2 regions of the Fictibacillus sp. KU28468 genome follow, and region 1 is predicted to be linked to the other one. Evidence: a T-box and tRNA genes for the amino acid it is inferred to sense, from the RefSeq annotation. Region 1 holds a T-box; the other holds one or more tRNA genes.
The links. The T-box of region 1 lies ahead of pheS (phenylalanine--tRNA ligase subunit alpha). A T-box ahead of a tRNA ligase gene usually reads a tRNA of that ligase, here a tRNA-Phe.

Region 1 (8,162 bases):
GAAGCTGCGGAATCAGTGTACTGCGAAGAGTGCTGCGCTCCTCGCTCATCGGGTGGGAAACCGAGATGGTTTGAACGTTTTCCTGCTCCTCCTTCACAAAAGAGAAACTGGTTGATTTTTCAGGAGTCGTCAGTGCATATGTTACAGCCTGATAGAGCCCGGCGCCTTCAAGATAACGCATAACCTTTCTGCGAGCTGCCTGATAGGGGCTCAATCCTCCTGGACGGCCTTCCGTTACAAGGTACGTTGTCGGAATACGGTCATAACCGTAGATTCTTCCCACTTCCTCTACAAGATCCGCATCGATGGTAATATCCGGCCTTCGGGCTGGAACGGTAACCTTGAATGTTTCTCCTTGTACCTCAAATTGGAAACGAAGTCTCGTAAAGATTTCACTGATCTGTTCGTTTTTAATAGAAGTTCCGAGCAAGCTGTTAATCCTTGTTTGGGTGACTTCAGCTCTTCCTTCACTTACCAAGCGTTCGCCATCTTCTACGATGCCTTCTGCCACTTCTCCTCCGGCATATTTCGCCATTAAGGAAGCCGCACGTTGAGCAGCCTCATATACACGGTTGCGGTCGATGCCTTTTTCATAGCGTGCACTTGCTTCACTTCGAAGTCCAAGATCCTTGGATGCTGCTCTTACACGCTGTCCTTCAAAATAAGCAGCTTCCAGCAGTACAGTCGTCGTATCTTCCTGAACTTCTGATGTTGCTCCGCCCATTACACCGGCCACAGCAACAGGTACTTCTCCATTGGTGATCACAAGATGGCTGCTGTTTAAAATTCGTACAGCATCATCAAGCGTCACAATTTCTTCTCCGTCCTTCGCCCGGCGGATAACTACTTCCATTGATCCGAAACGGTCATAGTCAAAGGCGTGGAGCGGCTGTCCGTATTCGAGCAATACGTAGTTCGTTATATCGACCACATTATTGATTGGACGGATTCCTGCTGCAATCAAACGGTTTTGCAGCCAAAGAGGTGATGGCGCGATCGTAACATTCTTGATCACCATAGCTCCGTAGTAAGGATTATCTTCTTTTGCATCAACTTTTACCGAAATATAATCTGAAGCTTTTTCAGCTGTATAATCTACGGAAACTTCAGGAAGACGAAGCTCCTCATTTAGAATGGCAGCAACCTCGTAAGCCACACCAATCATGTTTAAGCAGTCGGCACGGTTTGGTGTCAATCCGAGTTCAAGAACATAGTCATCCAGGTTCAAATAACTCAAGGCATCGCTGCCAACTTTTGCATCGGAAGGCATAACGAAAATCCCTGTTGAATACTCTTTCGGCACCAATTTCGTTTCCACACCAAGTTCAGTAAGTGAACAGATCATTCCATGAGACGCTTCTCCGCGAAGTTTCGCTTTCTTAATCTTGAAGTTTCCAGGAAGTACAGCACCTACTTGCGCTACCGGCACTTTTTGGCCAGCAGCCACGTTTGGAGCACCGCACACGATTTGTAACTGGTCTTCTTCACCGATGTCGACTTTACAGACACGGAGTTTATCGGCATTTGGATGCTGAACACATTCCAGCACATGTCCGACGACCACTCCTGTAATCCCTTTGTTGAGGGATTCCACGATTTCTACTTCAATTCCGCTTTTCGTAATTTTTTCACCAAGCTCTGCAGCACTGATATTAATATTTACATACTCTTTCAGCCAGTTATATGAAACTAACACAGGGTTCCCCTCCTTATGCCTTTTTAAATTGTTTTAAGAAACGAAGATCGTTTGTGTAAAAATGACGGATATCATCAATGCCATACTTCAGCATCGCAATCCGTTCAGGGCCCATTCCAAATGCAAACCCTGTATATTTCTTAGAGTCGAAGCCTGCCATCTCCAATACGTTCGGATGGACCATACCTGCTCCAAGGATCTCAATCCAGCCAGTATGCTTACAGATCGAGCAGCCTTTTCCACCACATTTAAAACAGGAAATATCCATCTCGACAGACGGTTCTGTGAATGGGAAAAAACTTGGGCGCAATCGGATTTTGCGCTCTTCGCCGAACATTTTTTTAGCGAAGGTTTCAAGAACACCTTTTAAGTCACTCAAGCGGACATTCTCATCGACGACAAGTCCTTCGATCTGCATGAACTGATGAGAGTGAGTCGCATCATCGTCATCCCTTCTGTACACTTTCCCCGGAGAAATTATTTTTACCGGGCCTCTGCCGTGATGTTTTTCCATCGTTCTTGCCTGCACCGGTGAAGTCTGTGTACGAAGCAGAATGTCTTCTGTAATAAAGAATGAATCCTGCATGTCTCTTGCCGGATGTCCTTTCGGAAGGTTCAGTGCTTCAAAATTGTAATAATCGGTTTCCACTTCAGGGCCTTCTGCCACCGTGAAGCCCATCGTTAAGAAAAGATCTTCAATCTCTTCAACGACTGCCGTTAACGGATGAGAGTTCCCCTTTCTGACCGGCCGGCCCGGAAGTGTAACATCGATCGATTCTTTTTTCAGCTTTTCTTCAATAGCGGCCTGTTCCATCTGGCTGATTTTCGTATCAAGCGCAGCTGTGATCGCATCCCTTACTTCATTCGCATAAGCCCCAATAACAGGACGTTCTTCCGGAGATAGTTTCCCCATCCCTTTCAGTACTTCTGTGATCGGCCCTTTTTTACCCAAATAAGATACTTTGATGTCCTGTAATTCTTTCAGCTCATTTGCTTGCTGAATTTTTACCAATGCTTCTTCCTTTAATGCCTGCAATCGGTCCTGCATAACATCTTGCCTCCTTTAGAAATAAAAAAACCCCGTCCATAAAAGGGACGAGGATTCGCGGTACCACCCAGATTAATCAAGAATTCAGGCCAACGCCATCATACTTGTTCACTTCGTTTTCATAACGGACTTGGTCCGGTCCACCCTACTTGCAGGTTCAGGCGACTGCTCAGGAGCGAATTCGATAAATTCTACCGGAGAAACACTTTCAGTCAAGGTGTTTCCTCCCTTTGCCGGCGAGCTCTTATTTACTACTCTCCATCGATGCATTTTATTCATGCAGTTGTCTTCTTATTATAGTTGAACTTCCTTATCTGTGCAATTGCCAATCTATTTTATAATGTATTCCTTTTTGTTATTTCCTGTTCTTCTGGAGTTCATACAGCATGATTCCAGCCGCAACAGCAACGTTTAGTGATTCAGCATTCCCGAACATCGGGATATAGACAAGCTGGTCTGCGGATTCCATAATTTCCATCCTCACTCCGCTGCCTTCGTTTCCTACAACGAGCGCAAACGTTCCTGAAGATTGCACGTCATGCAATGATTGGGCACCTTTTAGTGCAGAAACGAAAACAGGTACCTGTTCCTGTCTGCACGCTGCGATCCAATCCTGAAGATTTCCTTTTACAACGGGAAGGTGGAACAGCGAACCTTGTGTAGAGCGAAGAACCTTGCTGTTATAAACATCGACAGTTCCTTCACCAAGCACAATCCCATCCAGACCTGCAGCGTCTGCGGTTCTAATTATTGTACCAAGGTTTCCAGGATCCTGAACGCCGTCCACAAGCAGGTATTTTCCGCCGGTTTTTACTTGTAACTCCTTTGAACTCATACGGCAAATTGCCATAACTCCCTGCGGATGTTCAGTATCACTTAGGATTCCCATGATTTTTTTTGAAACTACCCATGGGTTCAGGCGAAGCTGTTCCCATTCATTCGGCATCGGGTAGGATTCCTCTATAATCAGATGAGCAATCTGGACGTTATGGTTCATTGCTTCTTCAATCAGATGAGGCCCTTCAATAATGTATTGTCCTAATTTATCTCGTTCTTTTCTCGTGTATAGTTTTTTCCATTGTTTTATGGAAGCATTTTGTTCTGATTCAATCCGTTTCATTTGATTCAACCATCCTTTAATCTCTTTCAACTTTTTTTATTATATCTTCAAAATGATACATAATCCATCGGCCCTTAATAAAAACTAGGAAATAGTCACAAACTTAATGAAATAAATCTGTTTGAGGTGATAATGATGGATATCGATATCCGTAAAGCAGTTCTGGCCAATGTTTCCGGAAACAATAAAGAACAATTGGAAAGTACAATCGTTGATGCGATCCAAAGCGGTGAAGAAAAAATGCTTCCTGGTCTTGGTGTACTGTTTGAAGTGATCTGGAAAGAATCCGACAACCAGAAAAAAGAAGAAATGCTCTCAACCCTTTCCAGCGGTTTGAAATAGTAAAAGTCCCGGGAGACCCTCCCGGGATTTTTACTTTTAATACCCTTGATCCTGACGCTGATGATTGATTTCATTCTTTTTGTAGTAACCATCCACGATATTTTCTACCGAAAAGCCAAGAAGCTGGCCGAGGCCAATGAATTCAGAAAACAATTGGCTAAACAGGGTTTTGTCTTTTTTGCCTTGCAGGCCGCTGATGAGCCGGTAAAGTGATAGGAATTGGCCTGTCAGGTCTTCATTGCTTGCAACTGTATGGATTTCTATATCATCCATCCCCATGTCAAGCCCAACCGACAGGATAAAATGAAGTCCGTCCACATATTCCTCAAGAATGACACTGTCCGATGATGCAGGTTTAACACTCCAGTATTTAAAACAACGGGTTTCATTGGCCAGCTCCCCTAGCTCGACAAGCAGGGCGAGCAGACGCTGATCATAAAGGTCATCGTTATGTAAACCATGCTCTTGTATAATTCGATCATTCAGATGCTTCTGCATTTCAAATAGTTCTTTAAAACCCACGATATCCACTCCTTTCGCTCATTATAACAAACATATGATTTCCTTAAAAACACACCAAAAAACCCCAGGTTGGAGTCCCCTGAGGCTGGATCGCGTTATCATGCACTTTTCGCAGGTGTATTCTCTTTTTTTTCAAAAAAGTCCTCCCATTTGACAATCCATTCTTTCTTTCTCAGGAGATGAAACAGGACGAGCATCATGGCTGCAATTCCGATTCCCCAAACCACAGAGAGATGAAAGATATAATGGCCGAACGTAGAGTACATGAAGGCAAGCGGAACGTTGGATACCACGCTTGCTTTTGTATATTCCTTAAAACTTTTCGTTATCTCCAGGACAAACAGAGAGAGCAGGGAAAAATGGATGAAAGGAATTAGCTTTAAAATTGCGATTTGACCCAATGAGAATGGCATTCGTTTGCCTACGATTTTCCGCTTGATTTTCATGAACCGGTTGAGCGACTTCGGCATTTTTCTCAGCAGTCCGTAGAACAGCAAACTGGACAGGGTAATGCCGATTATCGAATAAAGCGTCCCATAAACCGACCCGAACAAGACCCCGCCTGCCATACAGATCAAACCTACTGGCAGAAAAAGAAACTGCCTCATCATATGGAGCAGAATGAAAAAGACAGGAGCAAAAATACCTGCAAACTTCAAAACTCCAAGGATCTCTGTGAGCTCATGCTGCATGATTCAACCCTCCTTTATCGCCATCTTATGACATAAGACGAGCAGTTATGCTCTTCCTTCTTCCAGATCCATGAATATTTCCATAACTTTTATGACAGGTTAAAGATTAGAAAAGCTGGTTTTCTTTTACAGATAACCATTAGGTTGAGGAGTGGTTTTCATGGATACAGTCGTGTTGGCTCGTGCTTTTTTCGGAACGTCTCTTGCCTTTCATATCATTTTTGCAACGCTTGGTGTTGGTATTCCCCTCATGATCGTCATCGCAGAAATTCTTCATCAAGTAAAAAAAGACAATGATTATGCCATAATGGCTAAACGCTGGACAAAGGCCTTTGCTGTTCTGCTCGGTGTGGCTATCCCTTCAGGAACGATCGTCGGGGTCCAGCTTTCTTTGCTTTGGCCAGGTTTTATGGAGATTGTAGGAAAGGTTATCTCGCTTCCTTTCCAGATTGAACTTTTCGCCTTCTTTATTGAAGCTTTGTTCATGTCCATCTACGTTTACGCAGCAGACAGGCTGCCAAAGTATTTCAGGATCATCTCTGTCATCTTGGTGGCGTTTGGAGCTGTAGCATCCGCCATTCTAATCACCGCTGTCAATACGTGGATGAATACACCTGACGGATTTAAGATTACAAAGGACGGCACTATTTATGATGTCAATCCATGGGATGCCTTTTTCAATCCGAGTTTTCTTTCAACAGCCTTCCATGTATCCGTGACCGCGTATATGACTGGCGGTTTTGCCCTGGCTTCTGTAGGGGCTTATAAGCTTTTAAGAGGGAATCTTACGAAGAAAGAATCTGTCTATCATAAAAAAGGATTTTTAATGGCCATTGTCGTTGGTTTGATTTTTTCATTGATTTCAAGTTTTTCAGGTCATCACTCTGCACAGATCCTGCATGAACACTCACCCGAGAAGCTAGCCGCAGCCGAAGGCTTATTTGAAACCCAGCGATATGCTCCTCTTGCGATCGGAGGTTTCACCGATCCCAAAACAGAAGAAGTGAAATATGGAATTGAGATCCCATGGATGCTCAGCTGGCTCGCTGCCGGCAAGTTTGATACCGAAGTCAAAGGCCTCTATGAATTCCCGCGTGAAACCTGGCCTCCTTTTTATGTGCACACCCTGTTTAATATCATGGTTGGGATTGGGTTTTTCCTGTTGGGACTGGCTGCAGTCGCTTTGTTTTTCTGGTGGTATTACGGCAAAAGAAAACAGAAGCCTTTTCCAAAATGGCTTCTGTTCACCTTAATCTTTTCCGGTCCACTTTCCATGCTTGGCATTGAATTCGGATGGATTTTCAGCTGCAGCGGAAGGCAGCCCTGGACGATTTACAGGGTCCAGACCACAGCAGAAGCAGCTACACAATCAGAAAATCTTGCTCCCTTGTTTCTATTGTTCATCGGTCTCTACCTGCTTCTGAGCGTCCTGACGATCCTGATTCTTACAAGCTATTTTAAAAGGCATCCGGTATCCAAGGACTTTGAAAAATACTCTGGCTATTAAATGACGAAAGAGGGAGCATAATGAACGAAGAAGTTATTGCCATATTGGTCTTATGGACCTTTATCTTCATCTATAGCATTTTTGGATCGATTGATTTCGGGGCAGGATTCTGGGCGATGATCTACAATGACCATCGGACCTTTGCAGGAAAAATTGCCAACCGATTTCTTTCACCGACCTGGGAAATTACAAATGTTTTTCTTGTTCTTCTCGTAGTCGCCTTTGTCGGTTTTTTTTCCGAAAGGCGCCTTTACACTCGGAACCGTGCTGCTGATCCCGATTTCGCTGATCTTGTTTCTGCTTTCCATACGGAGTGCCTTTATGGTTTTTTCTTATTCCGTTCAAGGTTACAGAAAGACGATGTTCTTTATTTCCGGTGTGTGCGGAGTTTTGATACCAGCACTCCTGATCACGGTACTCCCTGTAAGCCAGGGTGGTTTTATTGAAGGTATGAACGGAAAAGATACCCTTCTCCTTGGAAAGCTGTTTACGAGCCCTTCCTTATATATGTACATTTTGTTCGGGCTTACTTCTGAACTGTTCTTGTCATCCTTGTTTCTCGCGGATTACTCAAGGGTCTCTAAACAAGAAGGCGCCTATAGGCTCTACAGAGGGAACGTACTGATTCTTGGCCCCTCCACCCTTCTTGCTGCTGTGATCACACTGCTGGTCATACAGCCTGAGGCCGGGTGGCTGCTCGATAATCTGTATGATCAAAGGATATGGTTCATCCTTTCCACCCTGGCATTCATCGTCGGCTATGCCTCTCTATGGCTCAGTAACAAAGATGGGAAAGCAGCAGGTAAACCCCGTGTGGCTCTGCTCGCAACTGTCGCACAATACGGCTTGGCGAGTTACGGATATGGAATGGCTCACCTGCCTTACATCGTTTATCCGAGCCTGACCATATACGATGCCTTTACAGCGAAAGAAACGTTCTATTCGCTCATGATCATGTATGCTGTTGGTTTAGCGATCCTTACTCCCGGCTTTTATGTGTTTTGGAGGCTCTTCCTTAAGGATAAACGCTATCTGCAGCAGGATTAAGAGTGCAGATTAAATGAAGTACCTGGCAATGATGAAAATGTCGGCAAGCACAAGCAATGGCACTCCGACTTGAAAGCTTGGATGCTTTGTTTTATGCCGAAATTGCACCATCCCTGCCCAAATCCCGCAGGCGCCTCCTATGATCGCAAACAGCCACAGGCGGCGTTCCGGCGTCCGCCACTTCCCTG
Region 2 (8,162 bases), 320 kb from region 1:
TTGGCTGGCTTATTCGTAACCATGCTCATTCAATCCAGTTCCGCCACCACGGTTTTGACGGTAGGGCTCGTAAATGCAAGAATGCTGACGCTTAGACAGGCAGTTGGGATCATCATGGGAGCCAATATCGGAACTACATTCACTGCTTTTATCATTGGATTTGATGCAGCGGGATTTGGTCTGCCCATGCTTGCGGCAGGGGCATTCTTCGTTTTTTTTATCCGGAATTACAAATATGTTTTCATCGGAAGAATTTTATTCGGACTGGGCGGGCTATTTTATGGGCTGCAGCTAATGGGAGCAGGGATGGAACCTTTGCAGTCCTCCCTTGATTTTCAAAACATCACGGCACATTTAAACGATCAGCCGTTTTTGGGCATCGCCATTGGAACCTTGGCAACAATGATCCTTCAGTCCTCAAGCGCGACCGTGGGCATATTGCAGCAGATGTTTTCAATGGACCTGATTCATTTAAACGGTGCCCTTGCTGTTCTTTTTGGTGATAATATCGGAACCACCATCACAGCTGTGATCGCATCGTTCGGGGCCTCTCAGAATGCCAAGAGAGCAGCACTGGTTCATGTGCTGTTCAATATCATAGGGACGATTATTTTTGTGATTATCTTTATCCCTTACAAAGGGTTGATCCAATGGATTTCAAGCAGTCTCCATCTGGAGCCGCCCATGCAAATTGCCTTTGCGCACGGAATTTTCAACATCGGCAATGTTATTATCCTGTTTCCATTTATTTCATTGCTGGTCTTTACAGTCTCAAAATTGATTAAAGATGATCAATGGTCTGTCGACAGCAAGACGGTAAAATTGGACGAGAAAGTCATCAACAGTTCTCCGGAATTTGCCCTGCATCAAGCTAGGCAGGAGCTGCTTAAAATGGCTGACTATTCAAGAGAGGGGCTTAGCCAGGCATTGCTTTTCTTCCAGACCCGGAAAAATAAGCATGCCGATACAGCCATGCAGTATGAAGAAGAGATTAACCGGTTTGACAGGCAAATCACCAAGTTTCTCGTTAAACTTTCTATTCATTCCTTGTCCAAGAATGAATCTAAAGAGCATACGATGCTTCTAAATCTGTGCAAGGACATCGAAAGAATCGGGGATCATATGAAAAATATGATAGATCTGGTCTGCTTTATGGCACGAAATAATATTAAACTTTCGGAAGTAACGTCACGCGACTTTGAAAACATGATGATCCTGACCCAATCCTGCCTGACAAAAGCGATTATTTCTCTTGAGACGAACGATAAACCGATGGCTGAGGAAGTTCTGCACATTGAGGACGATATTGATGAAATGGAGAAAACTCTGAGAAAGAAACACATTCAGGACATCAACAACAATTTAAGCACCGGCCAAGAAAGTGTAGTGTATGTAGACTTTATCAGCAATCTGGAAAGGATCGGAGACCATTCTGTCAATATTGCAGAAGCAGTGCTTGAACGATAAACCTACTTAAAACACTACAGGAGGCTTTCTGATGGATTATGTATATTGGATATTAATCGGCATGTCGTTCGTTCTGGCATTCGCTGCCCTGATCTTTCCCATACTGCCTGGAGCGCTTTTTCTGGCTCTCGGGTTTGTGCTCTATGGTATTTTTTATTCCTTTCAGCCATTTACGCCCTTTTTCATCGGGGTAGAAGTGTTTTTGCTGGCAACTCTTTTTGTAGTGGATTATTTCAGCAATTTGTATGGAGTAAAAAAACGGGGCGGTTCCAAAGCGGCCGTATGGGGCAGCACGATCGGCCTGCTCCTTGGCCCATTTGTGATTCCCGTTGCCGGCATCATCGCCGGACCGTTTCTGGGTGCGTTTATTGCAGAATTGATCATCGGGCGAAAATCAATAGGAGAAGCGGCTAAGGTAGGGTTTGGCTCAGTTCTTGGTTTTTTGGGAGGTACGGTTGCCAAGATTATCATTCAAGTGATCATGATTGGCTATTTTCTTTTTGTCGTATTATAAAAATAGTCCTTGCTAAAATGTTGGAGACGTGCTATATTTATGTCTGTCTCACCGATGGCTTTCAAAATGGTCATAAAAAAAAGGTTTGACTTACATAGCTTGAAAATGATATAGTAATTTTTGTCCCTTAGAGGACAACATTGTTCCACAGTAGCTCAGTGGTAGAGCTATCGGCTGTTAACCGATCGGTCGTAGGTTCGAGTCCTACCTGTGGAGCCAAAATATGGCGGTGTAGCTCAGCTGGCTAGAGCGTACGGTTCATACCCGTGAGGTCGTGGGTTCGACTCCCTCCGCCGCTACCATATTTTTTAAGGCGATGGCGATCGTGGCGAAGTGGTTAACGCACCGGATTGTGATTCCGGCATTCGTGGGTTCAATTCCCATCGGTCGCCCCATTTTTATTTACATAACTATTTTAATACATAAAATGGACCCTTAGCTCAGTTGGTCAGAGCGGTCGGCTCATAACCGATTGGTCGTAGGTTCGAGTCCTACAGGGTCCACCATTTTTCAGCACGTGGAGGTATACCCAAGTCCGGCTGAAGGGATCGGTCTTGAAAACCGACAGGGGTGTAACAACCCGCGGGGGTTCGAATCCCTCTACCTCCTCCATAATTTCTTAATTTTTATATCATAGCGGGGTGGAGCAACGAGCGTTACAGCATGATTATGCTGCGAGTAACCTCGACGGATACACTCCAATGATTACTCAAGTAGAGGAAGAGGTAAAGCCTCTGAGAGACAGTAATAACTGCGGAGGAGTGACCTCGTCCGTAAACTTAATATCATCGCGGGGTGGAGCAGTCTGGTAGCTCGTTGGGCTCATAACCCAAAGGTCGCAGGTTCAAATCCTGTCCCCGCAACCATAATACCTAAATTGGCTCGATAGCTCAGTCGGTAGAGCAGAGGACTGAAAATCCTCGTGTCGGCGGTTCGATTCCGTCTCGAGCCACCATTTTTATACATAGTCAACCTTTGCCCAGCGTGGTGAAGGTTTTTTGTTTTTAATGAGAAAACTTTTGTTTTAATATCTCCCATAACAAGGGATAAAAGAAGTCCAGCTATGTACATAATAAGCTTTGATTAAAGAGGGTTAATCGTTGAAAGTTCCGGGTAAATCTGATAATGTATGAGTTGGGATACTTATTAAACATTATTGTTGCTTAACTATGTTTTCAATTTTGGGGTTTTTTCTCCAAAATGAAATATAAAAAAATGTTTACATACCAAGGAGGAGATTGATCATGGCAAAGTTTGAACTGCCTGCTTTACCTTATGCTGCAAATGCACTGGAACCACACATTGATGAGACTACAATGAATATTCACCACGACCGTCATCACAAAACGTATGTTGATAACTTGAACGCAGCGCTTGAAGGCCAAGCTGAGTTTGAAAACAAAGGCCTAGAGGACCTTCTTTCCAATCTTGATGCATTGCCTGAAAACATTCGCACAGCTGTACGCAACAATGGCGGCGGACATGCGAACCACAGCTTATTCTGGGAAATCCTGAAACCAGGCGGATCCAACGAACCTACTGGTGAAGTAGCTGAACGCATCAACAGCAAATTCGGAAGCCTTGATTCATTCAAGGAAGAGTTTGCAAATGCTGCAAAAGGCCGTTTTGGATCTGGTTGGGCTTGGCTAGTTGTTAATAACGGTGAGCTTGAAGTAACAAGCACAGCGAATCAAGATAACCCTGTGATGGAAGGCAAAACTCCAATCTTAGGTCTTGATGTTTGGGAGCATGCATATTACTTGAACTATCAAAACAAACGTCCAGATTACATTAATGCATTCTGGAATGTAGTAAACTGGGATGAAGTTGAAAAACGTTATAACGAAGCAAAATAATGCGGTAAAGCCGGCCAGGTTCTTTGAAAAAGACCCTGGCCGGTTTTTTTATACTCTTTTTCTAATGATATACAATAAAAACCAATTCTTCGTTTGGCGAATAGCCCCTTTCAGGATGTGAAAACTACATGTGAATTGCAAAGGGGCGAGAACAAAATGAAGTTCAATTTGTTTGGAGACACGGACAGAACGAAAGAATTGCTGCTATTGCTTGTGGTAGGAGGGCTTTTTGCATTGAGTACGGCTCTGTCTAATACGTTTGTTAACATTTATTTATGGAAGCAATCTGGTGAGCTGAAGGATATCGCTCTGTATAATTTATCAATTGTGTGCATTCAGCCTGTTGCTTTTTTTATTGCAGGTAAGCTGACAAAAAAAATTGACAGGGTTATTGTACTGCGGATTGGTGTCATCATATTATCGCTTTTTTATTTGTATGTGCTTTTCCTCGGCAAGCAGGCGAGTGAGTATCTGCTCATTCTTGGCGGACTGCTCGGAGCTGGGCTTGGATTTTATTGGCTGGCTTTTAACGTGCTGACCTTTGAAGTGACAGAACCTGATACAAGGGATAACTTTAACGGCTACCTTGGGGTGCTAACTTCCTTATCGGGTATGGTCGGTCCGATTAGCTCCGGATTCTTAATCTCGCAGCTGGATAAGTTTACTGGCTACCGCATCATCTTCAGCGTTTCATTGGTTTTATTTTTCAGTGCGGTTATCATCAGTTTTTTCTTAAGCAGACAGAAGGCCGAGGGGAAGTTTTTTGTCTGGAAGATCCTTAAGTCGAGAGAAACCAACTTAAATTGGGGCCGCATCCTAAATGCCCATTTTTTTCAGGGATTCAGGGAAGGGACGTTCATTTTTTTGATCGTCATATGGGTATACATTATTTCAGACAGTGAATTTGCGCTTGGAACATTTGGGCTTGTTCAATCTGCCGTTTCTTTTGTTGGTTATTTTATCGTCTCCCGGATGATGACCAGAGATAGAAGGAAGAAATCCATCTTTGTCGGAGGATTGATCCTATTCCTTTCTCCGTTCCTCTTTCTGCTTCAAGTCACTTTTCCGCTGCTTCTCTTTTATGGTGTGGTCATTTCCATCGCCTATCCGCTGCTGCTCGTTCCGTATGTTTCCCTGACATATGATGTGATTGGACGCTCGGATAACGCTGGGCCGATGAGGGTCGAATATATTGTCGTGAGGGAATTGTATTTAAATGCAGGACGGATTCTTTCTATTGTTATTTTGCTTATAACGATCACTTACTTTAATGGAGACTACAGTATTCCGGTGCTGCTGCCTGTACTGGGAGCCGGTCACTTTATCATTTATTTTTGTGTAAGATCAATTCGGTTTGCTACCCTTCAAAAATCTGAGATCATGTCGAACTATTCACAGAACAATACAGACAAGGAAGATGGGACTAGGGTATGACATTTTTCTTTCGGAAACATTGATTTACTGTTAAAATTATTTTAGTAAATCAATTTGTCGAAAATGGAAAAATAGTATCGAACTATTTCCATACATAAGTAAGGGTGGAATGAATGACTAAAGAAAAAAAGAAAAAGAATCATGTACCGGTTCGTCTGAATGCGTTGTTTCTGGCTGTTTTTTTCCTTTTTTCAGTTTTGATCTTCAGATTGGGCTATGTTCAGATCGTACAGGGTGAAGAATATCACAGGTCCGCTGATAAAAAGGAAAATGTGACTGCAAGGCTGGATGCTCCGAGAGGGAAAATGTTCGACACACAGGATCGAGTGGTGGTTGACAACAAGCCGCTTTATTCCATCACGTATACCCGCACTCAGAAGACGAGTGCAGAGGACCGCCAGGCGATCGCCAAAAAATTGGCGGGCTATATTCAGAAAGATACAAAAAGCGTAACAGAACGGGATAAGAAAGATTATTTTATCTTTTTAAATAAAAAAGAAGTAGAAAGCAGGATCAGCCTGAAAGAGAAAAAAGGCCTGAGCGATGATGCTTATTACAATCTTATGCTTGATCGGATCACTAAGAAGGATCTGAAAAGCTTTACTCCTCATCAAATTGAGGTATTGGCCATCAAACGGGAGATGGACAGAGGATATGCCCTGACACCTCAGCGAATTAAGATTGGTGCAACTCAAAAAGAGATTGCAGCCATAAGTGAGCATTTGGCTGAATTGCCGGGAGTAGATATAAAGCCTGATGCGAAAAGGGATTATCCTTATGGTGATACGTTCAAGGCACTGTTCGGGCAAGTAAAACAGATCCCGCAGAGTAAGATGGATTATTATGTTTCACGGGGAAATGAACGCAATGATCAAGTGGGAACCAGTTTCCTTGAACAGCAGTATGAATCACTGCTTAGAGGACAAAAATCGAAAATGGAGTTTGTGACCGATAAATCGGGCAATCCGGTTGGTGATCCGGTAGAGGTTGATGGATCCAGGGGCAAAGACCTCATACTCACCGTGAACATGCAGCTTCAGCAAAAAGTGGAACAAATTATTGAAAAAGAACTAAAACAAGCCAAGTCTGGAGGCTCCGCTTACGCGAACCGCGATTTGACGTCTGCTTATGTCGTCATGCTCAATCCGGAAAACGGAGAAGTCCTTTCTATGGCAGGTAAGGAATATGATAAGAAAACAGGAAAATATAAGAATGCTCCATTTGGAACGGTTTATAATTCATTTGCCATGGGTTCTGCCGTTAAAGGAGCAACAGTGCTTACCGGTCTGCAGCAAGGCGCGATCACGCCGAACACGCATTTTTACGATGCGCCCCTAACGTTTGGCGATGGCAGAAAGATGAAATCACATGAAAGCTTGGGCAGTATTGGCCCTGTTAAAGCGCTGGAAGCTTCCTCGAACGTTTATATGTGGAATATCGCCATGAAGCTTGCCGGCTATGACTATTCCCATAAGCGTTACATTGACCGCCATGTCGACCAGGCTTTTAAAACCTTAAGAGATTCTTACAGCCAGTTTGGTCTTGGTGTGCCGACCGGAATCGATCTGCCGTCCGAAGCGACTGGTTATAATACAGGGGTCAGTCACCAATTGGCACAGGCGATGTTTTTTGCGATCGGACAATTTGATACGTATACGCCTCTGCAGATGGCTCAGTATGTCTCAACCATTGCAAACAATGGATACCGCATGCAGCCACATCTGCTGAAGGAAGTGCGCGAGCCATCTGTTCAGCCGGGCAAAATGGGGAAACTCGACTATAAGTTTGAACCCAATGTTATGAATAAAATTGAAATGAAACAGGAGTACCTTGATGTTGTTCATCAGGGGTTCCGCCAGGTTATGGTCGGAAGCAAGGGGACTGCCGCAGCTTATTTTAAACATAAGAGTTATAATCCCGCCGGCAAAACCGGGACGGCTGAGGTGGACAAGAAATCCCGCTTAAACAATAAAACATTGATTGGTTATGCTCCTTATGACCATCCTGAAGTGGCTTTTGCCGTTGTTGTGCCGAATGTTCGCGAAGGCTCACTCAACAATGAGATCGGTGCGGCGGCACTTGATGAGTACTTTAAGTTAAAGAAAGACGGAAATAAGAAAAATTAACTAGATATGATGATAAAAAACGCGTCCTTTGGGCGTGTTTTTTTATTGAGCATAAATTATTCTAGTTAGAAGAACATAGTACTGTAGTCTCGCTTTATTTACAATCTCTTTACATTACGTTCAAACAGCGTTAATAATCGTCGCTTATTCTAGAAATGTAAAGTGATTAACAGAACTTGTTGGGGGTGTGCGATAGAGACAAAGGACACACAGATGAAGCAGAATCTCTATCAAAAAAAATCTTTTAAAACCATTCTAGGGGGACCTAAAACATGAAGAAAATGAAATCAGCTTACCTTTTAGCAGTACTCGCTATGCTCCTCGTGTTCGCTACAGCATGTGGAAACAAAAACAATGAAGGTGCGTCAACAGATGGCGGCAAAAAAGCATCAGGCTCTATCGTTATCTCGGGATCAAGTGCAATGCAGCCGCTCGTTGCAGCAGCAGCAGAACAATTTAAACAAGATAACCCTGACGCTGATATTCAAGTACAAGCAGGCGGAAGCGGAACAGGCTTAAGCCAAGTTGCTCAAGGTGCTGTTAAGATCGGTAACTCTGATGTTTTCGCTGAAGAAAAAGAAGGGATCCCGGCTGACAAGCTTAAAGATCACCAAGTTGCAGTAGTCGGTATGTCTGCAGCGGTAAACCCGGAAGTAGGCATTAAAGATATCTCTAAAAAAGACCTGATTAAAGTATTCACAGGAAAAGTGAAAAACTGGAAAGAACTTGGTGGGAAAGACCAAAAGATCGCGTTGATCAACCGTC

Region 2: it encodes a tRNA-Phe, which carries the amino acid that the T-box ahead of pheS (phenylalanine--tRNA ligase subunit alpha) is inferred to sense. The anticodon was not compared.

Annotation. Positions count from the first base shown of each region.
Region 1 is NZ_CP110666.1:1,509,041-1,517,202, reverse strand. Features, by position in the region: gene pheT (phenylalanine--tRNA ligase subunit beta) at 1-1,696, opposite strand, end outside; gene pheS (phenylalanine--tRNA ligase subunit alpha) at 1,710-2,744, opposite strand; T-box leader at 2,785-3,018, opposite strand; gene OKX00_RS07775 (TrmH family RNA methyltransferase) at 3,100-3,864, opposite strand; gene sspI (small acid-soluble spore protein SspI) at 4,000-4,206, shown strand; gene OKX00_RS07765 (dUTP diphosphatase) at 4,243-4,728, opposite strand; gene OKX00_RS07760 (TVP38/TMEM64 family protein) at 4,827-5,420, opposite strand; gene OKX00_RS07755 (cytochrome ubiquinol oxidase subunit I) at 5,581-6,927, shown strand; partial or broken gene OKX00_RS07750 (cytochrome d ubiquinol oxidase subunit II) at 6,948-7,974, shown strand; gene OKX00_RS07745 (DUF1294 domain-containing protein) at 7,984-8,162, opposite strand, start outside.
Region 2 is NZ_CP110666.1:1,824,287-1,832,448, forward strand. Features, by position in the region: gene OKX00_RS09380 (Na/Pi cotransporter family protein) at 1-1,467, shown strand, start outside; gene OKX00_RS09385 (DUF456 domain-containing protein) at 1,499-1,981, shown strand; tRNA gene OKX00_RS09390 (tRNA-Asn) at 2,126-2,200, shown strand; tRNA gene OKX00_RS09395 (tRNA-Met) at 2,207-2,283, shown strand; tRNA gene OKX00_RS09400 (tRNA-His) at 2,301-2,376, shown strand; tRNA gene OKX00_RS09405 (tRNA-Ile) at 2,411-2,487, shown strand; tRNA gene OKX00_RS09410 (tRNA-Ser) at 2,501-2,593, shown strand; tRNA gene OKX00_RS09415 (tRNA-Met) at 2,771-2,847, shown strand; tRNA gene OKX00_RS09420 (tRNA-Phe) at 2,861-2,936, shown strand; gene OKX00_RS09425 (superoxide dismutase) at 3,226-3,837, shown strand; gene OKX00_RS09430 (MFS transporter) at 3,994-5,271, shown strand; gene OKX00_RS09435 (peptidoglycan D,D-transpeptidase FtsI family protein) at 5,385-7,397, shown strand; gene OKX00_RS09440 (phosphate ABC transporter substrate-binding protein) at 7,670-8,162, shown strand, end outside.